3 regions of the Pseudomonas sp. FBCC-B545 genome follow, and region 1 is predicted to be linked to each of the others. Evidence: predicted binding sites of a transcription regulator. Region 1 holds the regulator's gene; each other region holds the start of a gene.
The links. The regulator FliA, encoded in region 1, starts transcription of late flagellar genes. The targets are predictions, from matches to a motif close to CTAAAGTTTNNNNNNNNNNNGCCGNTAA.

Region 1 (9,735 bases):
ACGAGATGGAGTACATCACCACGAAAAACGCGAACAGCAAGGTGATGAAGTCCGCGTAGGACACCAGCCAGCGTTCATGGTTGACGTGTTCCTCGGGCTCGCGGCGGCGACGGCTCACAGGCAGCTCCTTCCCATCAATCCATGAAGCCCTGGAGCTTCAATTCGATGGAGCGCGGGTTCTCGCCCTCGGCAATCGACAGGATGCCTTCAAGCAGCATCTCGCGATAACGCGACTGGCGCGTGGCAATCGACTTGAGCTTGCTGGCCACCGGCAGCAGCACCAGGTTGGCACTGGCCACGCCGTAGATGGTGGCGACAAACGCCACGGCGATGCCGCTGCCCAGCTGCGAGGGGTCGGCCAGGTTGCCCATCACGTGGATCAGCCCCATTACCGCACCGATGATACCGATGGTCGGCGCGTAGCCGCCCATGCTTTCAAAGACTTTGGCGGCGTTGATATCACGGCTTTCCTGAGTGTAGAAATCCACCTCGAGAATACTGCGGATCGCTTCCGGCTCAGCGCCGTCCACCAGCAATTGCAGGCCTTTGCGTGCGTAGTTGTCGGGCTCGGCATCGGCCACGCCTTCCAGGCCCAACAGGCCTTCCTTGCGTGCGGTGAGGCTCCAATTGACCACGCGGTCGATGCCGCCTGGCAGGTCGACCCGTGGCGGGAAAATGATCCACACCAGAATCTGCATGGCACGCTTGAACGAGCTCAGCGGCGACTGCAAGAGTGCCGCGCCCACGGTGCCGCCGATCACGATCAGCGCCGCCGGGCCATTGGCCAAGGCGCCAAGGTGGCCGCCTTCCAGGTAGTTGCCGCCAATGATGGCGACAAACGCCATGGTGATGCCGATCAGGCTCAAGACATCCATCAGAGGCAGGCCTCCACCAGATGCTTGCCGATGTCATCCAGGCTATAGACCGCGTCGGCCAGGTCAGCCTTGACGATGGCCATGGGCATTCCATAGATCACGCAACTGGCCTCGTCCTGGGCCCAGATGGTGCTGCCACCCTGCTTGAGCAGGCGTGCGCCTTCACGGCCGTCGGCGCCCATGCCGGTAAGCACCACCGCCAGAACTTTGTCACCGTAGGACTTGGCCGCCGAACCAAAGGTGATATCCACGCACGGTTTGTAGTTCAGGCGCTCGTCGCCCGGCAGGATTTTGATCGCGCCACGGCCATCCACCATCATCTGCTTGCCACCCGGGGCCAGCAGCGCCAGGCCAGGGCGCAGGATGTCGCCATCCTCGGCTTCCTTGACGGTGATGCGGCACAGCTTGTCCAAACGTTCGGCGAATGCCTTGGTGAACGCGGCGGGCATGTGCTGAACCAGTACGATCGGCGCCGGGAAGTTGGCCGGCAATTGCGTCAACACCCGCTGCAAGGCCACCGGGCCGCCGGTGGAGGTGCCGATGGCAACCAGCTTGTAAGCCTTGCGCTTGGGCGCTGGCGAATGAGCGCTCGGTGCCGCTGCGGTACGTACCGGCGCCACCGCAGGCCGAGCCACGGGCGCAGGCGCCGGGCGTGCAAACGACGAACTCGGCGCAGGCGCTGCGGGCGCAGGTGCCGCTGCCGGCGCAGGTGCGCTGAACAGGCTGCGACGGTTACTGCGGGAAATGCTGTGCACCTTCTCGCAGAGCATCTGCTTGACCTTCTCGGGGTTGCGCGAGATGTCTTCGAAATTCTTCGGCAGGAAGTCCACCGCGCCGGCATCCAGTGCGTCGAGTGTCACTCGCGCGCCTTCGTGAGTCAGCGAGGAAAACATCAATACCGGGGTGGGGCAGCGCTGCATGATATGACGTACGGCAGTGATGCCATCCATCATCGGCATCTCGTAGTCCATGGTGATCACGTCCGGCTTCAAGGCGATGGCTTGATCGATCGCCTCTTTGCCGTTGGTGGCCGTACCGACCACCTGGATCGTTGGATCAGCGGAAAGAATTTCCGAGACGCGGCGGCGGAAGAAACCCGAATCGTCCACCACCAGGACCTTGACTGCCATAAACACTCCGTTAGGCGGGGCGGGCATGACCGCCCTGCCCCACCAGAATCAAATACGCCGTGCGGCGTAACGCTTGAGCATGCTCGGAACATCGAGAATCAGCGCAATGCGACCGTCACCGGTGATGGTGGCGCCCGACATGCCCGGGGTTCCCTGCAGCATCTTGCCCAAAGGCTTGATCACCACTTCTTCCTGGCCCACCAGTTGGTCGACCACAAAGCCGATGCGCTGGGTGCCCACGGACAGAATCACCACATGGCCTTCGCGCTGTTCTTCATGGGCAGCCGAAGCCACCAGCCAGCGCTTGAGGTAGAACAGCGGCAACGCCTTGTCGCGCACGATCACCACTTCCTGGCCGTCCACCACGTTGGTGCGCGACAGGTCGAGGTGGAAGATCTCGTTGACGTTGACCAGCGGGAAGGCGAACGCCTGGTTGCCCAGCATCACCATCAGGGTCGGCATGATCGCCAGGGTCAACGGCACCTTGATGACGATCTTGGAGCCTTGGCCCTTGGTCGAGTAGATATTGATCGAGCCGTTGAGCTGGCTGATCTTGGTCTTCACCACGTCCATGCCCACGCCACGGCCGGACACGTCGGAGATCTCGGTCTTGGTCGAGAAGCCCGGGGCGAAGATCAGGTTGTAGCACTCGGTGTCGGTCAGGCGGTCGGCGGCGTCCTTGTCCATCACGCCGCGCTTGACGGCGATGCCCCGCAGAATGTTCGGGTCCATGCCTTTGCCGTCATCGGTGATCGACAGCAAGATATGGTCGCCTTCCTGCTCCGCCGCCAGGATCACTTTGCCGTTGCGGGACTTGCCCGAGGCTTCGCGTTCTTCCGGGGTTTCGATGCCATGGTCGACGGCGTTGCGCACCAAGTGGACCAGCGGGTCGGCCAAGGCCTCGACCAGGTTCTTGTCGAGGTCGGTTTCTTCGCCCACCAGTTCCAGGTTGATTTCTTTCTTGAGCTGGCGTGCCAGGTCGCGGACCAGGCGCGGGAAACGGCCGAAGACTTTCTTGATCGGCTGCATCCGTGTTTTCATCACGGCGGTCTGCAAGTCAGCGGTGACCACATCGAGGTTCGACACGGCCTTCTGCATGGCTTCGTCGCCGCTGTTCAGGCCCAGGCGCACCAGGCGGTTACGCACCAGCACCAGCTCGCCGACCATGTTCATGATGTCGTCCAGGCGCGCGGTGTCGACGCGCACGGTGGTTTCGGCTTCACTGGCGGGCTTTTCCGCCACCGCCGGCGCCGCTGCACGCGCAGGTGCCGGGGCAGCGGCTGGGGCAGCGGCTGGGGCTGGCTTGGCGACCGGCGCGGCAGCTTTGGCGGCAACCGGTGCGGCGGCGACCGCAGCCGCGGCAGCCGGGGCTACCTCGGTGAACTTGCCTTTGCCATGCAACTCGTCCAGCAAGGCTTCGAACTCGTGATCGGAGATCAGTCCGTCGCCGGCCGGTGCGGCGCTGCTGGCCGCTGGAGCCGCTGGAGCTGCGGCGGCAGTGGCAGTGGCAGCAGTGGCGGCGACTTCCGGCAGGGCTTCGGCTACAAACGTGCCTTTACCATGCAGCTGGTCGAGCAGTGCCTCGAATTCATCATCGGTAATGTCGGTGCTGGCGCTGGCAGCCGGTGCTTCTGGCGCAGCGGGTGCCACGGCATCGGCCGCGAACTGACCCTTGCCATGCAACTGGTCAAGCAGGGATTCAAACTCTGCGTCGGTAATGTCTTCGCTGGTCGGCGTGGCGACAGGCGCCGCCGGGGCTTCGGCTTCGGCCTTGACCGCATTGAGCGAATCGAGCAGCTGTTCGAACTCGCTGTCGGTCACATCCGCCTCGGCCTCCACCACTGGTTCCGGCTCAGCTTGTGCTACCGGCGCAGCCGCGGCCGGTTCCGCCAGGCGCGCCAGGGCCGCCAACAGTTCCGGAGTGGCCGCCGTGATCGGCGCACGTTCGCGCACTTCACTGAACATGCCGTTGACCGCATCCAGTGCTTCTAGAATCACGTCCATCAGTTCCGAGTCGACCTGCCGCTCACCCTTGCGCAGGATGTCGAACACGTTCTCGGCGATGTGACAGCACTCCACCAGCTCATGGAGCTGGAGGAAGCCGGCGCCCCCTTTTACAGTGTGAAAACCGCGAAAAATTGCATTGAGCAGGTTCGCATCATCCGGTCGGCTTTCCAGCTCGACCAGTTGCTCGGACAGTTGCTCTAAAATTTCGCCGGCCTCTACAAGGAAATCCTGAAGGATTTCTTCATCGGCGCCGAAGCTCATGGGTGTGCTCCTTAGAAGCCTAAACTGGATAACAGGTCATCTACGTCATCCTGACCTGACATAACGTCTTCACGTTTATCGGCATGAATCTGCGGACCTTCACCCTTGGCGAGATGTTTTTGTGGATCTTTTTCCGAGAGGATCGCTTCGCGGTCATGCTCGATGCCGGCAAAACGGTCGACCTGGCCGGCCATCAGCACCAATTTGAGCAAGTTGCTTTCCACTTCGGTGACCAACTGGGTCACGCGCTTGATCACCTGGCCGGTGAGGTCCTGGTAATCCTGGGCCAGCAGGATGTCGTTGAGGTTGCTGGCCACCGTGCGGTTTTCCTGTTCGCTGCGCGACAGGAAACCCTCGACCCGACGGGCCAATTCCCGAAACTCTTCAGCCCCCACTTCGCGGCGCATGAAGCGGCCCCAGTCAACGCTCAAGGCCTGGGCTTCGCTGGTCATGCCGTTGACCAGCGGCGTGGCGTTTTCCACCAGGTCCATGGTGCGGTTGGCCGCCGCCTCGGTCAGCCTGACCACATAGGACAGGCGTTCGGTAGCGTCGGTGATTTGCGAAATCTCTTCGGCCTGGGGCATGCGCGGGTCAATCTGAAAATTGACGATCGCACTGTGCAGCTCGCGTGTGAGCTTGCCCACTTCCTGGTACAGGCCGCGATCACGGGTCTGGTTAAGCTCATGGATCAACTGCACCGCATCGGCGAACTGGCCTTTTTCCAGGCTGTCGACCAAGCGGTGAGCATGTTTTTTCAGGGTCGACTCGAAGTCGGCCTGCGATGATTCGTTATGCTCCATAGCTCCCCCGTGGCAGCATCAATGACCGATGCGTTCGAAGATTTTTTCAATCTTCTCTTTCAAGGCCAGTGCAGTGAATGGCTTGACCACGTAGCCGTTGACCCCGGCTTGGGCGGCTTCGATGATCTGTTCACGCTTGGCTTCAGCGGTCACCATCAGCACAGGCAGGCTGCGCAGTTTTTCATCGGCACGTACATGGCGCAGCAGATCGATACCGGTCATGCCCGGCATGTTCCAGTCGGTTACCAGAAAATCGATGCTTCCGCTGTTGAGGATCGGAATCGCCGTGATGCCATCATCCGCCTCGACCGTGTTGGTGAACCCAAGGTCACGCAACAGGTTTTTTATGATCCGCCGCATCGTTGAGAAGTCATCAACGATGAGGATTTTCATGTTCTTGTCCAATTCGACCTCCAAGCAGTCTTAAACGCGCCCAGCACCTGGACGCGCCATTTCAATCAACAGGCGTTACACAAAAAGGACTGCCCAGGGCACCACGGTACGAGCCCGCGAACCTTGCGGCTTCACGGTAGCGTCTGCAGTGTCCCCACACTGCCTGTCAGCGCGCGCGCCACTCTCCCAATCGCCCCCGCAAGCGGGCCGCGCACTGGCTATGCAACTGGCTGACACGCGATTCGCTGACCCCCAGCACCTCACCGATTTCCTTGAGGTTCAGCTCTTCGTCGTAGTACAGCGCCAGTACCAGGCGCTCACGCTCCGGCAAATTGGCAATCGCGTCCGCCAACGCGCTCTGGAAACGTTCGTCTTCCAGGTCGCGAGACGGTTCGAGATGTGCACTCGCGCCGTCCTCGTGCAGCCCTTCGTGTTCGCCGTCCTGCAGCAGGTCGTCGAAACTGAACAGGCGGCTGCCCAAGGTATCGTTCAAAATCCCGTAATAATCGTCGAGACTCAATTGGAGTTCGGCCGCAACTTCATGATCTTTAGCGTCACGACCGGTTTTTGCTTCAATTGCACGAATTGCATCACTGACCATGCGCGTATTGCGGTGTACCGAACGCGGCGCCCAATCCCCTTTACGCACTTCATCGAGCATCGCGCCACGGATACGGATGCCCGCATACGTCTCGAAACTCGCACCCTTGCTCGCGTCGTATTTGGTCGACACTTCGAGCAGGCCGATCATGCCGGCCTGGATCAAGTCCTCGACCTGCACACTGGCCGGCAGGCGCGCCAACAGGTGATAGGCAATGCGCTTGACCAGGGGCGCGTAACGCTCGATCAATTCGCCCTGGCTGTCACGTGCCGACTTTTTGTAAAGGTTGTAGCCGCTGGATGTCATAGCACCGGTCCTGCGCTCGTCTGATGCACCAAACGCTCGACGAAAAATTCCAGATGCCCCCGGGGGTTGGCGGGCAACGGCCAGGTATCGACCTTCTGGGCAATGGCCTTGAACGCCAGTGCGCACTTGGAACGAGGGAACGCTTCGTAGACCGCACGCTGCTTTTGCACGGCCTTGCGCACACACTCGTCGTAAGGAACTGCGCCAACGTATTGTAAAGCCACATCGAGGAAGCGGTCCGTGACCTTGGTCAACTTGGCGAACAGGTTGCGCCCTTCCTGCGGGCTTTGGGCCATGTTGGCCAGCACGCGGAAGCGGTTCATGCCGTAGTCGCGGTTAAGCAGTTTGATCAACGCGTAGGCATCGGTGATCGAAGTGGGCTCGTCGCACACCACCAGCAGCACTTCTTGCGCTGCGCGCACGAAGCTGACCACCGACTCGCCGATCCCGGCGGCAGTGTCGATCACCAGCACATCGAGGTTGTCGCCGATATCGCTGAACGCCTGGATCAGCCCGGCATGCTGCGCGGGGCTCAGGTGCACCATGCTCTGGGTGCCCGAGGCAGCCGGCACGATGCGGATGCCACCGGGACCCTGGAGCAGCACATCGCGCAGCTCACAGCGGCCCTCGATCACATCGGCAAGGGTATGTTTGGGTGTCAGCCCCAGCAGAACGTCCACGTTCGCCAAGCCCAGGTCAGCATCCAGCAGCATGACGCGACGGCCAAGCTCTGCCAGGGCCAGGGACAAATTCACTGACACGTTAGTTTTGCCGACGCCACCTTTGCCGCCGGTCACCGCGATCACCTGTACGGGATGCATGCTGCCCATTTTATTTCTTTACCTTGTCTTGCTTAGACGCAGGCTACATGGCTTGGCCGCGTGAATCGCTTGCAGACCATCGATGTAGGTACATTTCACGGTGTTCATCCTGCCTTAACCGACCCGTTTAGCCGGGTGGTGGTAAAGGTCGGCGAACATATCGGCCATCGCTTCCTCGCTAGGCTCTTCTTGCATTTGCACACTTACGGCACGGCTGACCAACTGATGACGGCGCGGCAGATGCAGATCATCCGGGATCCGCGGCCCGTCGGTCAGGTAGGCGACCGGTAATTCATGGCTGATGGCCAGGCTCAACACTTCGCCCAGGCTCGCAGTTTCATCGAGCTTGGTGAGGATGCAACCGGCCAGGCCGCAACGCTTGTAACTGTGGTAAGCAGCGGTAAGAACCTGTTTCTGGCTGGTGGTTGCAAGCACCAGGTAATTTTTCGACTTGATGCCACGCCCGGCCAGGCTTTCGAGTTGCATGCGCAGCGCCGGATCGCTGGCTTGCAGGCCGGCGGTATCGATCAGCACCACGCGCTTGCGCAGCAGCGGGTCGAGGGCATTGGCCAGGGACTGGCCCGGGTCGACGTGGGTCACCGGCACATTGAGGATGCGCCCCAGGGTCTTGAGCTGCTCCTGGGCGCCGATGCGGTAGCTGTCCATGCTCACCAGAGCGATATTCTGTGCGCCGTACTTGAGCACATAACGGGCGGCCAGCTTGGCCAGGGTGGTGGTCTTGCCCATGCCGGCGGGGCCGACCATGGCAATCACACCGCCCTCTTCCAGAGGTTCGATTTCCGGCGTAGCGATCATGCGTGCCAAGTGCGCCAGCAGCATGCGCCAGGCCTGGCGGGGTTCTTCGACTTCGGCGGTCAAGGCCAGCAAATCGCGGGACAACGGGCCGGACAGGCCGATGCGTTGCAGGCGACGCCAGAGGTTGGCCTGTTGCGGCTTGCTGCCTTGCAGTTGCGTCCAGGCCAGCGAGCCCAGCTGCACTTCGAGCAATTCGCGCAGGCCGTTGAGTTCAAAGCGCATCGAGTCGAACACACGTTGGTCGACAGCGGCGGCCGGGGCTGGCGCAGCTGGACGCGGTGGCTCGACGAACGTCGGTTCTACCAGCGGCTCGGCAGCCGTCAACGGCAGGCCGGCGAACAATTGGCGATTGGTGCTGGCGTCGCTGTCGCCACGCATGCTCAGTTCAGCCTGGGCCGACACAATGCGCGAGGCAGTCTTGCGCAGCTCGTCTTCGAGCTCCATGTTCGGCACACGCGGGGCCAGGGCCTGGGGCGTGTAATCCAGCGCAGCCGTCAGCTCGACACCGCCGGCAATCCGACGGTTACCGATAATCGCGGCGTCGGCGCCCAGCTCATCACGGACCAGTTTCATGGCCTGACGCATATCGGCGGCGAAAAAACGCTTAACTTGCATAACCCACTACCTCAGCCATTGGGCCCTACTGTCGCGACGATAGTCACTTGCTTATTGTCAGGAATTTCCTGGTAAGCCAACACGTGCAAATTCGGTACAGCCAAGCGTCCAAACCGCGACAACATCGCCCGAACCGGACCGGCCACCAAAAGAATGACCGGGTTGCCCTGCATTTCCTGGCGCTGCGCGGCATCGATCAACGAACGCTGCAGCTTTTCAGCCATGCTTGGCTCCAGCAAAACACCTTCTTCCTGGCCCTGACCGGCCTTCTGAATACTATTGAGCAATATTTGTTCCAACCTTGGCTCCAAGGTGATAACAGGCAGCTCGGACTCAATGCCTACAATGCTTTGCACGATTGCACGGGACAATCCGACGCGCACCGCCGCCACCAGCGCGGCAGTATCTTGACTCTTGGCGGCATTGTTGGCGATGGCCTCGGCAATGCTGCGAATGTCGCGCACCGGCACCTGTTCGGCCAGCAGCGCCTGCAACACCTTGAGCAATTGCGACAGCGTCAGCACGCCCGGCACCAGCTCTTCGGCCAGTTTCGGCGACGACTTGGCCAGCAGGCCCATCAATTGCTGGACTTCCTCATGGCCGATCAGCTCGTGGGAGTGCTTGTAGAGAATCTGGTTGAGGTGGGTGGCGACCACCGTACTGGCATCGACCACGGTATAACCCAGGGACTGCGCCTGGCTGCGCTGGCTGACTTCGATCCACACCGCTTCCAGGCCAAAAGCCGGATCTTTGGCGGTGATGCCGTTGAGGGTACCGAACACCTGGCCGGGGTTGATCGCCAGTTCGCGGTCCGGGTAGATCTCGGCTTCGGCCAGGATCACACCCATCAGGGTCAGCCGGTAGGCACTGGGGGCCAGGTCGAGGTTGTCGCGGATATGCACGGTGGGCATCAAAAAGCCCAGGTCCTGGGACAGCTTCTTGCGCACGCCCTTGATCCGCGCCAGCAATTGCCCGCCTTGGTTGCGGTCCACCAGCGGGATCAGGCGGTAGCCGACTTCCAGGCCGATCATGTCGATCGGGGTCACGTCGTCCCAACCCAACTCCTTGGTTTCCTGGGCGCGGGCTGGGGATGGCAGCAGTTCCTGTTGG
Region 2 (9,735 bases), 380 kb from region 1:
CCTGGGTGGCAAGATCGGCCACCGCCTGATTGCCCGGGTCGGGCATATTCGTGCCTACGCCACCTGCGCTGGGATCGTCGGCGCAGCGGTGCTGGGCCACGGTTTGATCGATTGGTTGCCTGCCTGGATCGTGCTGCGGATGATCGTAGGCCTGGGCATGATGTGCCAGTACATGGTCATTGAAAGTTGGCTCAATGAGCAGGCGGATGCCAAACAGCGCGGCGTAGTGTTCAGTGGCTACATGATCGCGTCTTATCTTGGGCTGGTGCTGGGCCAGTTGATCCTGGTCATGCACCCTCATCTTGGGCTCGAGCTGTTGATGCTGGTCGCGTTGTGCTTTGCCCTGTGCCTGGTGCCGGTAGCCATGACCCGACGTATTCACCCGGCACCATTGCACCCGGCGCCGATGGAGCCTCGCTTCTTTATCAAGCGTGTACCGCAGTCGCTCAGTACGGTGCTGGGCGCAGGGTTGATCGTGGGCTCGTTCTACGGTTTGGCGCCGCTCTACGCGTCCCAGCAGGGGCTGACGACTGAACAGGTTGGCTTGTTCATGGGTAGCTGTATTTTCGCCGGTTTGCTCGTGCAGTGGCCTCTGGGCTGGTTGTCGGACCGCTATGACCGAGCACTGCTGATTCGCTGCTTTGCCTTGTGCCTGGCGATAACGGCGTTGCCGCTGGCGATCATGGCTCAGGTGCCCTTGGAAGTGCTGTTCGTGACGGGGTTCTTTTGTTCGCTGGTGCAGTTCTGTCTGTACCCGTTGGCTGTGGCCTTTTCCAACGACCACGTCGAAGGTGACCGCCGGGTTTCGTTGACGGCCATGCTGCTGGTGACCTATGGCATAGGCGCGAGCGTTGGCCCACTGTTGGCAGGTGTCGTCATGAAGCTATTCGGCAGCCAGATGCTCTACGCGTTTTTCAGCCTCTGTGCGTTGATCCTGGTGTGGCGAATTCGACCGAAAGCAGTAACCAATCTGCATCAGGTCGACGACGCGCCGTTGCATCACGTGGCGATGCCCGACAGCATGTCCAGTTCGCCATTGGTTGCTGCGCTGGACCCGCGGGTGGATGAGCAGGTGGTGCAGGAGCAGATGCAAGTCAGCGTTCCTGATCCAGAGCCTGAACCCGCAACGGATGAGCCGGCTAATGAAGAGCCGCAAGAGCACCCAGACCCGGACGAACATCCTCATGACTTGAGCAGGGCGCGACCCTGAACGAAAAACGGGCAGATCCCGCCAGGATCTGCCCGTTTTTTTGCTTCAGCGTTTAGAGCTTAAAAATCGTCGTCTTTGTCGAAGCGCCGAGCCTCGCGCTGCAGCTGATACACAAAGCGCTCCACTTGGCGTTGCACCAAGCCACTCATGTTGTGGAAGCGCACTCCAGCGAACGTAATGTTGATCTTGTCTTCGAAGTGCAGGTAGCGCAATTCTACGGCGGTGGTCATGCTGCCGAAGGGCAGGGCGGCGACAAAACGGTCGTAGACCTGGCCCAGCTGCAGGCGCTCGGAGATGTCGCCTTCAAAGCGAAGCTTGCAGCCGGTGGCGGAGATATCCAGCAACTTACCGTTGACCGGGGCCTTGAGTTTCTCGCCACCCAACTCGATATTCACCAATTGCGCCAGTTTCAATGCGGCACGAAAAGCATTGCGGCGCTGATGGTAGACCACCTCTGCGGGCATGTTGCCGCTGTAGATGCGGTGGCCGTCCTTTTCGCTGAGGCTCAGTGTGCCATTGCTTTCCCAGGCAATCCGCACACCATCGTGAAAACCTTCGATACGAAAGGGCTCGCCATTCTCCAGGTAGCGTTCACCGTCACGGGGAATCATTTCGTCCAGGACCAACGTGGTGCTGTCGCGGGAAACGTCTACCAGATAGCTTTGAAAGCGTTGGCTGCGCTCGTGGAAGGTGATGATCAAAGGATCATGGCTATCTTGGAGCATCCGCAAAGTGCTGGCGATTTCCAGAGGCGTGGTGAGGACCTTCGGTGGCTGCGGGGCATCTTCCGCATTAAGGGCGTTGAACACGGTTCTTCCATCTCCAGGCAAAATACGACTACACGCAAGAACCGGCATTTTGCCAGTATGTAGCGCACTTTGGATAGGTCGCGCTGTAAACCGGCGTCAGGCTTGGCTGCGGGTGCTTGGCTTGACCAGACGCGAGGTGGAGCCTTGTGCGTTGTACAGTGCTGGAGGTTCGCCGCCATGGAGTATGCGTAACTGATTGGCGGTCGTGGCTTGCTGAAGCTGGATCGACTGGCCGTTTAGCAGGTTGGCTTCCTGGCACTGGGCGAGCAATTGGTTGAGTTCCTTGCTTTGCGACAGCAACTGGTCACCTACCGAAGAGTGACTGGCCAATTGCGCGAGGCCATCATGATCGGCAGGCAGGCCCAGGCTGATCAGAATCTCGCTGCGCTTCTTGCCGTGCTGTTCGAGCAGCACGATCAGTGACTGTTTGCGCGCCAGGATTTCTTCCAGCAAGCGCATATCCCGGCCGTACAAGGCCAGGGACTCTTCTTTGAGCAGCTCGAGCAATTGCTGCGTCGGCGCCAGATCATCAATGATCAGTTGAAGCAAATGTTCGTCGTGGTGCATGGCTGGCCTTGGGTTTTAAGCGTCCAAAAGCCCTGCGCAGGCCTTTGCCTAGCGCTCGGCTTCGAAGTTGAGCAGCTTGCTGGCGACACGGTTGCTGTCGACTTTATAGCTGCCATCGGCGATGGCCTGTTTCAACTCGGCCACGCGGGCTTTGTTGACAACCGGCTGGTCGCGCAGCGAGTCAGTGACCTTCTGCAACTGTTGAGCCTCATTGCTCAGGTGAACCGATTCCCCACTCTGGCTGACGCTGGCCTGTTCTGCCTTGGCGGGCAGGGGCTGTGGCTTGGCTTCTACGCTGTCCTTGGCACCGCTGGTGCGCGTACTGCCTGGCAAAGCCGGGGCGTTATTCAAACGACTGAAATCAATGACCATGTTGAAAAAACCTCTGGGTATTTGGACGCTTGCCATGTTTTCGGCCATACCCAAACAAACTTTAGGCGCGAATGACAATAAATCTCCACACGGAACTTCTCGTGCACAGTGTAGGAAAACCCAGCGTCCTCTACCAGTGTTCTATAAAGCGACCTCGACTTGCCCGGGGGCGGTCACGCGCGCCTTGATGACGCGGTTGGAGTTGAGATTCTTGACACGGATCTGTTCGCTCATGCCGCCGTTGGACAGCGCTTCACCCGGCATTCTTACATTCAACCCGCCGCTGCTGGCGGAAATCACCACCTGGTCACCTTTGCGAATCACTTCGGCCTGTTCCAGGTGAACCAATGTGATGACTTGATCGGTGACCATTGGTCGGGTGAGCCGCTGCCCAATAGCCTGGTCCACTGAGGTCAGATAGCCCTGGTTGATCTGGCTGATGTCCCGTTCACGCAGGGCCACATCCTCAAAGCTAATAATACCGGTGCGTTTCAGCGGCCGCGCAACGACAACCACATCACGGAACAGCTTGACCTGCGCAGGCACGAATATTGTCCACGGCGAGGCACCTTCACAACGTACTTTCACCGTGACCCGGCCAATGGGTTGAGAGGGGCTTTCCAGGGTGGCTGTCAATTCCCTGTCGCACATGGGCATGCGCAAACGCGGGTCCAACTGATTGACTTGGATTTCATAACGCCCCGGCGTCTGTGTGGTTGCCAGATAATCTTCTACAGTGAACTCAAGAAACCCTTGGGTGACGCCGATAAGTACATCAGGCAGGGTAACGTTGTCGGCACGGCTCGCAGCATTGAGCCCCAAGGCAAGCAACGCCATCGAGGCGCAGAGCAATCTGCGATAGCGTTGGCAGCCAAAGTGTCGGGAAACTGTCGTTTTAATATCCATGAACAACAAATAGCAAAGCTCGTGCCGTTTAGTGTTGGGTACGCTTCGTACCCCTAGTTTTAGGAGTCTGGGCATGGCAGGTGTAATGGATTCAGTAAACCAGCGCACACAGCTGGTAGGGCAGAATCGCCTGGAGTTGTTGCTTTTCCGCCTGGACGGCAAGCAGTTGTATGGCATCAACGTGTTTAAAGTGCGTGAAGTGCTGCAATGCCCCAAGTTGACGATCATGCCCAAGTCCAATCCGGTCGTGTGTGGCGTGGCCAACATCCGTGGCGCGACTATTCCGATTCTCGACCTGGCATTGGCCACGGGGTCCTCAGGTTTGCAAGACCGCCAGAGTCCCTTCGTGATCATTACCGAGTACAACACCAAGACCCAGGGGTTCCTGGTGCGCTCGGTGGAACGTATCGTCAATATGAACTGGGAAGAAATCCACCCGCCGCCCAAGGGCACCGGGCGCGATCACTACCTGACGGCGGTGACGCGGGTCGATAACCAGTTGGTGGAAATCATCGACGTGGAGAAAATCCTCGCCGAAGTAGCGCCGACCTCGGAAACCATCTCCGTAGGTGTGGTGGATGCCGAGACCGCGCATAAGGCCGTGTCTTTGCGCGTACTGACCGTGGACGACTCTTCAGTGGCGCGCAAGCAGGTCACGCGTTGTCTGCAAACTGTCGGTGTGGACGTAGTGGCGCTCAATGACGGTCGCCAGGCCCTGGACTACCTGCGCAAGCTGGTGGACGAAGGCAAGAAGCCAGAAGAAGAATTCTTGATGATGATTTCCGACATCGAGATGCCGGAAATGGACGGATACACCCTTACGGCCGAGATACGCAACGATCCACGCATGCAAAAATTGCATATCATCCTGCATACTTCGTTGTCGGGGGTATTCAATCAGGCAATGGTCAAGAAGGTCGGTGCTGATGACTTCCTGGCCAAATTCCGTCCTGATGACCTCGCATCCCGGGTAGTCGACCGGATCAAGGCAGCAGATCACAGCTGAGGGATTCTCCCCTGGCGGTCACACGATTTAAGAGGCGGTACCATTGTCTACGGGTAATTTGGATTTCGAACAGTTCCGGGTCTTCCTGGAAAAAGCCTGTGGCATATTGCTCGGTGAAAACAAGCAATATCTGGTATCCAGCCGTCTCAACAAGCTGATGGAACAGCAGGGCATCAAGTCCCTGGGTGAGTTGGTCCAGCGGATCCAGACGCAGCCGCGCAGCGGGCTCAAGGAAATGGTGGTCGATGCCATGACCACCAACGAAACCTTATGGTTTCGCGATACCTACCCCTTTGAAGTGCTCAAGAACAAAGTGCTGCCGGAGGCGATCAAGGCCAGCCCGGGCCAGCGCTTGCGTATCTGGTCGGCGGCGTGCTCTTCGGGGCAGGAACCGTACTCGATCTCGATGTCCATCGACGAGTTCGAACGGACCAATATGGGCCAGTTGAAAGCAGGCGCGCAAATTGTCGCAACGGATCTGTCCGGCACCATGCTCACCAACTGCAAGACCGGTGAGTACGACAGCCTGGCGCTGGGCCGCGGCCTGTCCCAGGAGCGCCTGCAACGATACTTCGACCCCAAGGGGGCGGGGCGCTGGGCGATCAAGGCACCGATCAAGAGCCGCGTGGAATTCCGCTCGTTCAACCTGCTCGACAGCTACGCCAGCCTGGGCAAGTTCGACATGGTGTTCTGCCGCAACGTGCTGATCTATTTCTCGGCTGAAGTGAAGAAAGACATCCTGTTACGCATCCACGGCACGCTCAAGCGCGGCGGGTATCTGTTCCTTGGTGCTTCCGAAGCCTTGAACGGCCTGCCGGATCACTACCAGATGGTGCAGTGCAGCCCGGGAATCATCTACCAGGCCAAGTAAGTCAATGTGGGAGTGTGGGAGGGGGCTTGCTCCCGATAGCAGTGTGTCAGTGATAGATTTATCAACTGAACCACAGCCATCGGGGGCAAGCCCCCTTTCACCTGTATTGCGGCAAAATAAATCAAAGTGGCAATGCCCATTGCCGCTTTACTGGCGCCACGCGGAAATCACTTGCCGCTTTTCTGGCATTGCCGCCGGCAATCTCCCCGCAAACCCCTTATATACGGGGGTTCACAAGATTGGCATGTACCTTGCTATAACCCTGCTAACGAACAGCAGGTCAGCCTAAAGGTCTCCGCCATGAGCATCAGCTTCGATAAAGCGCTCGGTATCCACGAACAAGCCCTGGGCTTCCGCGCCCAGCGTGCCGAAGTCCTGGCCAACAACATTGCCAACGCCGATACCCCGAACTACAAGGCTCGGGACCTGGACTTCTCCGCCGTGCTCGCTGCCCAGCAGGACAAGACCAAGAACGGCACCTTCGCCTTGAACATGACCAACAACCGTCATATCGAAGCGCAGGGCCTGGGCAATGCTGACGAGTCGCTGCTGTATCGCACGCCGATGCAGCCGTCGATCGACCAGAACACCGTCGACGCCCAACTGGAGCAATCGAATTACGCCGAGAACTCGGTGAACTTCCAGGCCAGCTTCACCCTGCTCAACAGTAAATTCAAAGGGCTGATGTCAGCCCTGCGTGGAGAGTAAGCCATGTCCCTGTCCAGTGTTTTCAATATTGCCGGCAGTGGCATGAGCGCGCAAACCACGCGCTTGAACACCGTCGCCAGTAACATCGCCAACGCCGAGACCGTGTCTTCGAGCATTGACCAAACTTACCGCGCGCGTCACCCGGTGTTTGCCACCATGTTCCAGGCTGGTCAGAGCGGCGGCAGTGATTCGTTGTTCCAGGACCAGGACGCAGCCGGCTCCGGTGTGCAGGTGCTGGGTGTAGTCGAAGACCAGAGCAACCTTGAGGCCCGTTACGAGCCGAACCATCCCGCCGCGAACGAAAAGGGTTACGTCTACTACCCCAACGTCAACGTGGTCGAGGAGATGGCTGACATGATTTCCGCCAGCCGTTCATTCCAGACCAACGCGGAAATGATGAACACCGCCAAAGCCATGATGCAGAAGGTCTTGACCCTGGGTCAGTGATAAGGGGCGCCAAATAATGGCCATCGTTGATACGTCTAACAACACGGCAGTCCAGGACCTGTTCAATTCCAAGGTCAAGGATGCTTCGAACAATGTAGCGAATGTTTCCAAAGCCGCGACCGGCAGCCAGTCGCTGGGCAAGGATGCATTCCTGCAGTTGCTGGTCACCCAGCTGAAAAACCAGAACCCGCTGTCGCCCCAGGACAACGGCGCGTTCGTGGCCCAGCTTGCACAGTTCAGCAGCCTTGAAGGCATCAACACCCTCAACGACTCGGTGAATAACATCTCCAGCAACTTCAGCTCCTCGCAAGCGCTGCAGGCTTCGTCGCTGGTGGGGCGGTCGATCATTATCCAGACCGACAAAGCCATGGTTGATACCAGCAAGAGCATGAACGGTTCGGTGGAGGTGCCATCGGCGGTGGGTAACATTTCCGTCAAGATCACCGACAAGGACGGCAACGTCGTGCGCACCGTGGATATGGGCGCGCAGAGTGCCGGCAGCCAGAGCTTTATCTGGGATGGCAAGAATGAGAAGGGCGAAATCGCCCCAGCCGGCACCTACACCTTCAATGCCTCCACCAAGAACGACAAGGGTGATGCGGTGGCCCTGGCCACCTCACTGCCGGCCACGGTAACCAGCGTGACCCTGAGCAAGACCGGCGGCGAAATGCTGCTCAACCTTGCAGGCGGCATGGGCAGCGTCAAGCTGTCGCAAATTCAGACTATCGGTACATAGAGCCGGCTAGATACGGCAGAGGGAGAGAACATGTCTTTTAATATCGGCCTTAGCGGCCTCTATGCGGCCAACAAACAACTGGACGTGACCGGCAACAACATCGCCAACGTCGCGACCACTGGCTTCAAGTCATCCCGTGCGGAATTCGCCGATATCTACGCGGCCTCCAAGCTGGGTACTGGCCAGAATACTATCGGCAACGGTGTGAACCTGGCGGCGGTGTCCCAGCAGTTCACCCAGGGCGACGTCAACGGCGGTGGCGGCATCCTCGACATGGCGATCCAGGGTGGTGGTTTCTTCGTGCAGAAGGGTAGCGACGGCTCGTTGGAATACACCCGTAGCGGTGCTTTCCGTGCGGACAAGGACGGCTACATCACCAACAACACCGGCACTTCGCGTCTACAGGGCTACGCTGCGGACGAGAATGGCAAGATCACCAAGGGTGGCCTGGTGGACCTGCAACTGAACCTGGCGAATCTGCCACCGAAGGCGTCCACCAAGGTGGACTCGGCCAGCAACCTCAACTCCTCGTCCCCGGTGATCGACCAGACCAAGAATCCGTTTGATCCGAGCAAGTCCGAAACATTCACTACGCAATACAGCACTACGTTGTACGACTCTCAGGGTAACGCCCACCCGATGGTGCAGTACGTGGTGAAAACCGATGCCAACCAGTGGCAGTCCTACACCTTGATTGACGGCCGCAACCCTGATGGTTCGGCTCCTACCGGTACCGGTGCTGACGTGAAGGCGCCTGTGCCCTCGACTCTGAGTTTCGATGGTGCCGGTAATCTCAAGAGCATCGTGACCGGTGGTGTTGCCGGCAACACCTTGACCATCAAGGATTGGGTACCTGGCACAGTCACCGATGGAGTCTGGAAGGCCAACGATGCGACAGCGAACAAGGACGGCATTGCTATCAACATGGGCAACGTCACTCAGTACAACTCCGCCAGCTACCGCAACCCGCCAATCACTGACGGTTATGCCACTGGCCAGATCACCGGCCTGAAAATCGACGGCAGCGGTGTATTGTTCGCAACCTTCAGCAACCAGCAGAGCAAGGCCATCGGCCAGATTTCCCTGGCCAGCTTCAACAACGAGCAAGGCCTGCAGCCGGCTGGCGGTACGGCTTGGAAAGAGACCTTCGCATCGGGCCAGCCGGGTTACGACGCGCCGGAATCTGGCACCCTGGGTTCGATCAAGGGCTCCTCTCTGGAAGCCTCCAACGTCAACCTGACCAACGAGCTGGTGGACCTGATCAAGGCCCAGAGCAATTACCAGGCGAACGCCAAGACCATCTCCACCCAAAGCACCATCATGCAGACCATCATTCAGATGACCTGATACCGTCGCTCAAGTACCAGCGTTCAATCAAAGGCCCCTCGATCGAGGGGCCTTTTTTTGTGTGCGCTACATAGTTATTTACTGCTCGTTTCACCACGCCCCGATGCGGGAACGCATAACGCCGATTTGGCCACGGATCAGCCAGCGGACGGTTGTCGTCCGGCGAATATAGGGGAAGTAAATGGCGGGTTATGCATTGTGGGAGAGCGGCGCGCGGGGAGCGCGCGGTTTCGACGCGGGTATCTATGGCGATGTATATGGGCGGCAAAGTCCGGCGTACGGGGCCAATGACGACAAGGCCGCCAACACTGAGTCGGTCAGGCAACTGCTCAGCCAACTGATGGATGCCGAAAAAACCTCCAAGAGCCAGACCGCTCAAGAGCTTCGCGACAAGCTGAACGATAAGCGCGAAGAGCTCGGTGACGAAAAATTCAAAGAGATCATGCAGGAGCTGATGGAGAAGGCCGACGTCTCTTGGTTGGAGTTTCTGCGGCGCCTGATGAAGTTGTGGTTTCCAGAACTGGATGATGAATCGCCAACGCCCTCACCGCCTTCCCCTGGCCCATCGCCAAGAGGTGGAGGTGGTGGAGGCGGCGGTGGCAGGCCAAGTCCCAACAATTTCGGCCCCAGCGAGCCCATGAGTAATCTGCCGATTACCGAAGGCTCCAAGCACTTCAATTACAAACCCGATGAAAGTAACCCAGGTAAAAAACCAGACAATATCTGGAGTGGATTCAGCCAGGGGCCGGACGGCAA
Region 3 (9,735 bases), 2.2 Mb from region 1:
GTCCAGCCGCAGCCGGTGTATGCCGCTGCGCCACCGGTCTATTACGCGCCACCGCCGCCGGTGTATGTACAACAGCAGGTTTATTACCGCCCGGCCCCGGTCTATTACGGCCCTCCACGCGGCTATTATGGTCCGCCTCGGGGCTACTACGGCCACCCGCACGGTTACTACGGCCGCGGTTGGTAGGTTTGAACTGAGTGACTTGAATGGGCCTCGCTCCTGAGCGGGGCCTTTTTTTGCCCGAAAAGTCCGGATTTATCCTGCCAATGTCGCTGTGAGAACAATGCCCAAGCGCCTATCCCACATCATAAGGACGCAATATCCTCTTGATCGGCGCAGGCGTGCGCTGTCATGGTTGCGTCATAAAACAGTCTCACTATCGACCCAGTCCACCCAATAACAATTAAGGACGATTGCCCATGCCCACGCAAAATCCCCATCGCACCGCCGGTCTCTGCACGTCCAGCAAGGTCTACAGTGCCTTGACCGAACTCAAGCACCTCGAGGGCCACCGCAGTGCAAAGTTCCTCGCATTGCTGGCCGAAAACCTGGTGCGCAAAGGGCTGCTCAGTGAGCACGAAGTAGTGAGCATGCTCGACCAGGTGGTGGATTAACGCCTGGCGTCGATGTCGACTATCGAGCCAGGTGATTTTTCCCCGGTGCCAGCGCACCGTAAGGTGACCTCCATAACGATTGGAGGTATTTATGCCCACTGTTCAAATCATGTCTGTCATCGGCAGCGCCGTCCCAGCCCCTTTACGTAAGCTGGGCTTGCTCGCCTGTTGGTACGTGGTCCGCGATGGCGAGCCGATCAGCGGCCCGCTCACTTCATTGTCCGACGCCGAGACACAGCGCCAACGAGTAGCCGACTTCAGGCTTCAAGCCTAGGGCAACGGCAATTTGACCCGTGGCTTGGTTTCGACGAACAGCGCCCAGCACGACATGAACAACGCCGCCACCAGTGGCCCGATGACGAAGCCGTTGAGGCCGAACACCGACAGGCCACCCAAGGTCGAGATCAGGATCAGGTAGTCCGGCATCTTGGTGTCCTTGCCCACCAGGATCGGACGCAGCACGTTGTCCACCAGGCCAATTACGAATACACCGAAAAGCCCCAGCACCACGCCCTGCCAGATCGAGCCGCTGAGCAGGAAGTAAACCGCCACCGGGCCCCAGACAATCCCTGCGCCCACCGCTGGCAGCAGGGACAGAAACGCCATCAATACCGCCCAGAGCAATGCACTGGGAATATCCAGAAACCAGAATATAAAGCCACCCAATGCGCCTTGGGTCACGGCCACCAGCACGTTGCCCTTGACCGTGGCGCGCACCACCCGGTTGAACTTGAGCTGCAGGCGACGCTTTTGCGGTTCGGCCAGCGGCACCGCCGTGCGCACCTTGCGTACCAGCTCCGGGCCGTCGCGTAGCAGGAAAAACAGCAGGTACAACATGATGAAAAAGCTCACCAGGAAATCAAACGTGCCCTGGCCGAAGCTGAACGCCTGGGAGGCAAAGAACTGACTGCCCTGCATCGCCCCCTTGACCACTTTTTCCCGCAGCCCTTCCAGGTTGCCCATACCGAAGCGGTCGAGCAGGTGTTGGAAGTACGGCGGCAGGAAATGCTTGAATTGCTCGATATAACCGGCCACATCCAGCTTGCCACTCTCAACGTTTTTGTACAGCGTGGCCCCCTCTTGCACCAGCAACGCACTGGTAATGATCACCGGCAGAATCGCGATCACCAGGCACACCATCAAAGTGGTCAAGGAGGTCAGGTTGCGGTTCCAGCCAAGCCGTTGTTGCAGGCGGCGTTGCATGGGGGCAAAGATAATGCCGAGGATTACTGCCCAGAACACCGCGCCGTAGAACGGCAGCAATATCCAGATAAAAGCGATGGTTACCAGGGCCAGCAGCAACAACAGGGTCTTGAATTGCAGGTTGGTTTGATTCATGTCCGATCCATGTCAAAAAAGCAGAGGGCCGGTGTCGGCCCTGTTGCTTAGTCCGCGGCGAAACCTGGGAGTGCCCTTGTTTATCGAACAAGCATAGACCGCCTTGTTTAGACTTGGATCAATGAACCGCGCCCGCCCCTGTACTACCCTCGCGGCTTTTTGCGACCCACACCCATGCCACCTATCATTGCCCCCGAACTGCTCGCTCCTGCCGGCACACTGAAGAATATGCGCTACGCCTTCGCCTACGGCGCCGATGCGGTCTATGCCGGCCAGCCGCGCTACAGCCTGCGGGTGCGCAACAACGAGTTCGACCATGCCAATCTGGCCCTGGGTATCCGGGAAGCCCATGACCAGGGCAAGCGCTTCTACGTGGTGGTGAACATCGCGCCGCACAACGCCAAGCTCAAGACCTTCCTCAAGGACCTGGCGCCCGTGATCGCCATGGGCCCGGATGCACTGATCATGTCCGACCCGGGACTGATCATGCTGGTGCGCCAGCACTTTGCGCAGATGCCGATTCACCTGTCGGTGCAGGCCAATACGGTGAACTGGGCCAGCGTGGCGTTCTGGCAGCAACAAGGGATTTGCCGGGTGATCCTGTCGCGGGAGCTGTCCCTGGAAGAGATCGATGAAATCCGCCAGCACGTACCGGCCATGGAGCTGGAAGTGTTCGTACATGGCGCCTTGTGCATGGCCTATTCCGGACGTTGCCTGCTGTCGGGCTACATGAACAAGCGCGACGCCAACCAAGGCACCTGCACCAACGCCTGCCGCTGGAAATACCAGGCCACGCCCGCGGTGGAGAATGCGACCGGCGATATCGTCCAGCAATATCAGCCCACGCTGGGGATCGGCACGCCAACCGAGCAGGTATTCCTGCTGCAGGAAGCCAATCGCCCCGATGAATCAATGCCTGCCTTCGAAGACGAACATGGCACCTACATCATGAACGCCAAGGACTTGCGCGCCGTGCAGCATGTGGAGCGCCTGGCGCAGATGGGCGTGCACTCGTTGAAGATCGAAGGCCGCACCAAATCCCACTTCTATTGCGCACGCACCACCCAGGTGTACCGCCAGGCCATCGATGACGCGGCGGCCGGGCGCGCCTTTGATCGCAGCTTGATGACCAATCTGGAGTCCCTGGCCCAGCGCGGCTACACCGAAGGTTTCCTGCGCCGCCATGTGCATGATGAATACCAGAACTACCAGAACGGCAGCTCGGTGTCCGAGCGACAGCAGTTTGTCGGTGAGTTGACCGGCGAGCGTCGTGGCGAGTTGGCAGAGGTCAAGGTGAAGAATCGTTTTGCCGTTGGCGATCACTTGGAATTAATGACGCCTGCCGGCAACTTTCACTTTGACCTGGCCACCTTGCGCAACGCCAAGGATGAAGCCATTGAGGTGGCACCGGGGGACGGGCACACCGTGTATGTGCCCTTGCCGGCCGAGATGGACCTGCGTTTTGGCCTGCTGATGCGCGACCTGTGAACGATCAGATCCTGAACTGACCAACCAACTTACCCAGGCGCTGGCCCAGATCCGCCAAGCTGCGGGAGGTCTGGGCACCCAGTTGGGTTTCATCCGCCACGCTGTCCACTGCCACGGCAATCTGATGCACGCTGCGGTTGATCTCTTCGGCCACGGCGGTTTGCTCTTCGGCGGCACTGGCGATCTGTGCATTCATCGAATTGATGGTGCCAATCAACTGGGCCATGGTGTCCAGGGACGCCCCGGCCTGGTTGGCCTGGGCCGAGGTGCCATCGCCGGCATCGCTGGAGCGGCGCATTGCGTCCACGGCTGCCTCGGTGCCTTTTTGCAGGCGGTCGATCATGCCCTGGATTTCCTGGGTGCTGGTCTGGGTGCGGCTGGCCAGGGCGCGTACTTCATCGGCGACCACGGCAAACCCGCGCCCGGCCTCCCCGGCCCGTGCGGCTTCAATGGCAGCATTGAGCGCCAGCAAGTTGGTTTGTTCGGCGATGGAGCGGATCACGCTGAGCACACTGACAATCGACGACACATCCTGCTGCAGGCTGTCCAGGGACACGCCACTGCTGCGGATATCGTTCACCAGCGCATGGATCTGCGCGATGCTGCCGTCCACCACACGTTTGGCGGCCTGGCCTTCGGCGTCGGTCTGTTGCGCGGCGACAGCGGCGCCTTGGGCACTGCGCGCCACTTCATGGGCAGCGGACGACATCTGGTTGATCGCGGTGGCCACTTGGTCGGTCTCGTGGCGCTGGCGTTCCATGGCTTGCTCGGAACGCTGGGCCTGGTCGGATACCTGGCTGACCAGTCCGGTGAGCTGGGCGGTCATTTCGGTTATCTGGCGCACCAACCCATGGATTTTATCGACAAAGCGATTGAACGCACCGGCCAGGTCGCCCAGCTCATCCTGGCTGGTAATCGCCAGGCGGCGGGTCAGGTCGCCTTCGCCAGCAGCGATGTCGTCGAGATTGGCCTTCATCAGGCTCAGTGGACGCAGGATGGTATTGGCCACCAGCATGCCCACGGCGGCGATTACCAACAGCAATATAACGGCGACGCCGAGGATGCTCAGCAGCACGCCTTCCATGCGTTTCTCCACCTTGGCTTCGACCACCGCCACCTGGGCCTCGATACCGTCCAGGTTCACCGAAGTACCGATGACCATGTCCCACTTGGGCAGGTATTCGGTATAGCCGAGCTTGGGCACCAGTTCGGTCTGGCCGGGCTGGGTCGAGCTGTATTGCAGGTAGTGGGTACCGTCCTTGCCGACTTTAACCAGGTCGCGATTGACGTAGACGCCGTTGGGGTCGCGGTTGTCCTTGAAGCTTTTGCCCACGCCGTCCGGGCTGTTGCCCTTGAACAGGCGGATGGTCTCGGAGTCGTAGCCGAAGAAATAGCCGTCCTTGCCGTAGCTGGTATTGGAGAGCAACTTGACCACCTGCGCCCGCGCCGCGGTGTCGCCGGGGGCTGCCGCATCGTAAAGCGGCTTGATGGTGGTCATGGCCACTTCGACATAACCTTGCAGCGTGGCCTTGGCGTCGTTGAGCAAGCGCTGGCGGGTTTCATCCACTTCGTTGCGCGCCTGGCCCTGGAGAATCCACACGGTGGTCAGGCTGATGACCACGGCAAACAACAATACAGGCACTACGGCAAGGGCCAGGACTTTGGCCTTCAAACTCAGACGCATGGCTTTTCTCTCTTGTTAGTGGCGACTTGAGAGGTTAACGGCCAGGAGAGTGATTTCTGTAGGCGCGAGCTTACTCGCGAAGCACCTGAGAACTCTGCGGGGTTTCAGGTTGTTCGCATTATCGTTGGGGTTTTTCGCGAGCTCGCTCCTACAGGGAATTCATCAGAGCGTCATCGCGGCCAGCCACCCAAACACCAGCAGCGGAATGTTGTAGTGCAGGAAGGTCGGCACCACGGTGTCCCAGATATGGTGGTGCTGGCCATCGACATTCAGGCCGGAGGTGGGCCCGAGGGTGGAATCCGACGCAGGCGAGCCCGCATCGCCCAGCGCACCGGCGGTGCCGACAATGCACACGATGGCCAACGGGCTGAAGCCCAGTTGCACACACAACGGCACGAAAATCGCGGCAAGGATCGGCACTGTGGAAAACGACGAGCCGATGCCCATGGTCACCAGCAGCCCCACCAGCAGCATCAGCAACGCCCCTACCCCACGGCTATGGCCGATGAACGCCGCAGAGGCTTCTACCAGCGAGCGCACGTCACCGGTGGCTTTGAGCACTTCGGCAAAGCCCGACGAGGCGATCATGATGAAACCGATCATCGCCATCATCTTCATGCCTTCAGTGAAGAGGTCATCGGTGTCGCGCCAGCGCACGATGCCCGATACCGAGAAGATCAGGAATCCGGCCAGGGCGCCGATGATCATCGAGTCCAGCCACAGCTGGATGATGAACGCCGAGGCAATCGCCAGGCCGGCCACCAGCAGGGTCAGCGGGTTGTACTGCACCGCCACTTGCTCGACGCGCTCGATTTTTTCCAGGTCATACACGCGCTTCTTGCGGTAGCTGATAAACACTGCCACCAGCAGGCCGACCACCATGCCCAGTGCCGGCAGGCCCATGGCGTGGGTGACGTTGACCTGGCTGATATCCACCCCGCTCTTGGCTACGTTGGCCAGCAGGATCTGGTTGAGGAAAATATTGCCGAAACCCACCGGCAGGAACATGTACGGCGTGATCAGGCCGAACGTCATCACGCAGGCGATCAGGCGGCGGTCCAGTTGCAGCTTGGTCAGCACATAAAGCAGCGGCGGCACCAGCAGCGGGATAAACGCAATATGGATCGGCAGGATGTTCTGCGAAGCAATCGCCACCACCCACAACAGGCCGATCAACAACCATTTGACGTGGCTGCCACCGCTGGCTTCCTGGCGATCAACCAGCAGCAAGGCTTTGTCCGCCAGCGCGTGGGCCAAGCCGGACTTGGCAATTGCCACCGCGAAAGCACCAAGCAATGCGTAGGACAAAGCCACGGTTGCGCCGCCACCTAAACCGCCGTTGAAGGCTTTGAGCGTGGCGTCGATCCCCAGGCCACCCGTCAAGCCGCCCACCAGGGCGCCAACAATAATGGCGATGACCACATGCACGCGGGACAGGCTGAGTACCAGCATGGTGCCGACCGCGGCGATGACTGCGTTAATCATGGTTACCTCAAGCAAAAACAAAAAAGACAGGCATGCCCGCGCACGGCCCATGGGAACAGCTGCCGGCGTGCAGGCTTGAAAGAGGTCTTATTAGAGGGCGCGCACTTTGCAGCAGGCAGGCGCGCATGTCAAAAAGCGGCGCCGTTTTTGAAGTTTAAATTGATCGTTTGAATAAAGAACCATGCGTGTCGGCCGATAAGCTGTTTCCATGTGCTTTCAGGTAAGGATGTCCCGATGTCGCTCAGGCAGCTCTCCATTCAATGGAAAATCACCCTGCTCGCGGGCCTGTGCCTGCTGGGGATCGTGACCCTGCTGGTGGGTCTGTCGCTGTATCGCATGGCGCAGAGCTCGGAGCAGGTCAAGGCCTCCAGCATGCAGATGCTGGACGAAGCCGCCCAGGCGCGCATCGAAGCCCAAGGTGAAGTACAGGCGCTGGGCATTCGCCAGCAGTTCATGGATGCCTACCAGTACGGTCACGGCTTTTCCCGCCAGGTACTGTTTCTGCGCGAGCAGGCAGAGAAACGCTTTCTCGATGCCTTCGACACCCGTGAGGACCTGACCCGCCAGGTCAAGGCCGCGCTGCAAGCCAACCCCGACCTGTTGGGTTTGTCCCTGGTGTTCGAAGCCAATGCGCTGGACGGCAAGGACGAGTTGTTCGCCAATCAGCAGGAACTGGGCAGTAATGACAAAGGCCGATTCGCCTTGTACTGGTCGCAGCCGACGCCGGGGAAGATCACTTCGATGGCGCTGCCCGAAAGCGACATGACCGACACGTCCGTCAGCCCCAGCGGCGAAAAAGCCAACGCCTGGTTCACCTGCCCGCGCACCACGCTCAAGCCGTGTGTGATCGAACCCTACTTTTATGTGATCGACGGCCAGAACGTGCTGATGACCAGCATCGTGTTCCCGCTGATGGTCAATGGCAAAGTCATCGCCTCACTGTCGGTGGACATCAACCTCAACAGCCTGCAGGCCGTGAGCCAACAGGCCAGCCAGAAGCTGTACGACGGCCAGACCCAGGTCAGCATCCTCAGCCCGACCGGTTTGCTTGCCGGCTATAGCCCGGATGCCAGTAAGCTCAGCCAGCGCCTGGCTCAGGTTGATACGGCCAGCGGCGCGCAGTTGGTCAGCGCCTTGGCCAGCAGTACTCAAACCCACAGCCTGCGTGCCGGTCATCAGCTCAAGGTGCTGGCGCCCTTTGCGCCGATCCCTGGGGGCAAGCCGTGGGGCGTGTTGCTGGATGTACCGGAAAAAGTCCTGGTGGCGCCCGCCGAGGCGTTGAAAACCCAGCTGGACGCTGACAATGCCAAAGGCACCCTGCTGGAGCTCGGCCTGGGTCTGCTGGCCGCTGTGGTAGGCCTGATACTGGTGTGGCTGATGGCGCGCAGCGTGACCCGGCCGATCCTCGGCGTGGCACACATGCTTGAAGATATCGCCAGCGGCGAAGGTGACCTGACCCGGCGCCTGGCCTATGACAAGCAGGACGAACTGGGCCAGTTGGCCGGCTGGTTCAACCGCTTCCTCGACAAGCTGCAACCGATCATTGCCGAGGTCAAACGCTCGGTGCAGGACGCCCGTGGCACCGCCGACCAGTCCGCCGCGATTGCCACGCAAACCAGTGCTGGCATGGAGCAGCAGTACCGCCAGGTGGATCAGGTGGCGACCGCTTCCCACGAAATGAGCGCCACCGCCCAGGACGTTGCCCGCAGCGCCGCCCAAGCTGCCCAGGCCGCTCGCGATGCCGACCAGGCCACACGCGAAGGCTTGACCGTGATCGACCGCACCACCGCCAACATTGGCGACCTCGCCGCCGACATGAGCACCGCCATGACCCAGGTAGAAGGCCTGGCCGCCAACAGCGAGAAAATCGGCTCGGTGCTCGAAGTGATTCGCGGCATCGCCGAACAGACCAACCTGCTGGCGCTCAACGCCGCCATCGAGGCCGCCCGTGCCGGTGAAGCCGGTCGGGGCTTTGCCGTGGTCGCCGACGAGGTGCGCAACCTGGCGCGGCGCACCCAGGAATCGGTGGAAGAAACCCGCCTGGTGATCGAGCAACTGCAAAGCGGCACCACCGACGTGGTCGGCTCCATGGGCAACAGCTATCGCCAGGCCCAAGGCAGCGTCGAACAGGTCGGCCAAGCGGTAACGGCCTTGCGCCAGATTGGCGACGCGGTCACGGTGATCAGCGACATGAACCTGCAGATCGCCAGTGCCGCCGAAGAGCAAAGCGCGGTGGCCGAGGAGATCAACAACAATGTGGCGACCATTCGCGATGTGACCGAGTCATTATCGGAGCAGGCCAATGAATCGGCGCGGGTCAGCCAGGCGTTGAACAGCCTGGCGAATCAACAACAGGGGTTGATGGATCAGTTCAGGGTGTAAGCCTAATGGATATCTACTATGGGAGGGGGCTTACCCACGATGGCGTTGGGTCAGCCCCAGATGTATTTACTGATACTCCGTCATCGGGGCAAGCCCCCTCCCACATTTTTAGATTGGCATTACCGCTTGGGCAATTCGATCAGTACCTTAAGCCCACCCAGCTCACTCTCCTGTAACTGCAACGTCCCGCCCCATACCTCGACGATGTCCCGCACGATCCCCAACCCCAGGCCATGTCCGTCAATTTGCTCGTCCAGTCGCGCGCCGCGGCCCAAGACCTGGTTACGCTGGGCCTCGGGAATACCGGGACCGTCGTCCTCCACCACCAACAGGTAGCCTTGCTGGGTTTCGCTGACGTTCAGCCGAATATCGGCATCCGCCCACTTACAGGCGTTGTCCAGCAAATTACCAAGCAATTCCAGCAAGTCCTCGCGGTCCCAGGGCAATTGCAAGCCCGGCGAAACGTGATAGCTGAGGTCAAGATGATCGCCATGGATCATGTTCAAGGTCGCCAGCAGGACGGGCAGTTCTTTTTCGCAATCAAACAAAGCACCCGGCAGGGTTTCGCCAGCCAGCCGTGCCCGGTTGAGCTCGCGATTGAGGCGTTGCTGGATTTGCTCCAGTTGGTCGCGCAATAGCTGGCTCAACTGCGGATGACCCTTGAGCGCCTCACTGGAGGCCGCGCTCAGCAATACCGCCATTGGGGTTTTCAGCGCATGCCCCAGGTTGCCGAGCGCATTGCGG

Region 2: the regulator FliA is predicted to act here: its motif matches at 2,996-3,023, upstream of flgM (flagellar biosynthesis anti-sigma factor FlgM).
Region 3: the regulator FliA is predicted to act here: its motif matches at 6,781-6,808, upstream of NMB39_RS18675 (methyl-accepting chemotaxis protein).

Annotation. Positions count from the first base shown of each region.
Region 1 is NZ_CP101441.1:1,865,633-1,875,367, reverse strand. Features, by position in the region: gene motD (flagellar motor protein MotD) at 1-118, opposite strand, end outside; gene NMB39_RS08755 (flagellar motor protein) at 135-875, opposite strand; gene NMB39_RS08750 (protein-glutamate methylesterase/protein-glutamine glutaminase) at 875-2,005, opposite strand; gene NMB39_RS08745 (chemotaxis protein CheA) at 2,054-4,273, opposite strand; gene NMB39_RS08740 (protein phosphatase CheZ) at 4,285-5,073, opposite strand; gene NMB39_RS08735 (chemotaxis response regulator CheY) at 5,092-5,466, opposite strand; gene fliA (RNA polymerase sigma factor FliA) at 5,633-6,373, opposite strand; gene fleN (flagellar synthesis regulator FleN) at 6,370-7,203, opposite strand; gene flhF (flagellar biosynthesis GTPase FlhF) at 7,309-8,625, opposite strand; gene flhA (flagellar biosynthesis protein FlhA) at 8,637-9,735, opposite strand, start outside.
Region 2 is NZ_CP101441.1:1,486,240-1,495,974, forward strand. Features, by position in the region: gene NMB39_RS06930 (MFS transporter) at 1-1,210, shown strand, start outside; gene NMB39_RS06935 (flagellar brake protein) at 1,270-2,019, opposite strand; gene NMB39_RS06940 (flagella synthesis protein FlgN) at 2,116-2,586, opposite strand; gene flgM (flagellar biosynthesis anti-sigma factor FlgM) at 2,635-2,958, opposite strand; gene flgA (flagellar basal body P-ring formation chaperone FlgA) at 3,100-3,864, opposite strand; gene NMB39_RS06955 (chemotaxis protein CheV) at 3,938-4,870, shown strand; gene cheR (protein-glutamate O-methyltransferase CheR) at 4,914-5,741, shown strand; gene flgB (flagellar basal body rod protein FlgB) at 6,042-6,449, shown strand; gene flgC (flagellar basal body rod protein FlgC) at 6,453-6,896, shown strand; gene flgD (flagellar hook assembly protein FlgD) at 6,913-7,632, shown strand; gene flgE (flagellar hook protein FlgE) at 7,663-8,979, shown strand; gene NMB39_RS06985 (hypothetical protein) at 9,161-9,735, shown strand, end outside.
Region 3 is NZ_CP101441.1:4,072,272-4,082,006, forward strand. Features, by position in the region: gene NMB39_RS18640 (hypothetical protein) at 1-186, shown strand, start outside; gene NMB39_RS18645 (hypothetical protein) at 420-614, shown strand; gene NMB39_RS18650 (hypothetical protein) at 706-888, shown strand; gene NMB39_RS18655 (AI-2E family transporter) at 885-1,952, opposite strand; gene trhP (prephenate-dependent tRNA uridine(34) hydroxylase TrhP) at 2,127-3,440, shown strand; gene ctpM (methyl-accepting chemotaxis protein CtpM) at 3,445-5,124, opposite strand; gene NMB39_RS18670 (Na+/H+ antiporter family protein) at 5,287-6,606, opposite strand; gene NMB39_RS18675 (methyl-accepting chemotaxis protein) at 6,844-8,991, shown strand; gene NMB39_RS18680 (sensor histidine kinase) at 9,111-9,735, opposite strand, start outside.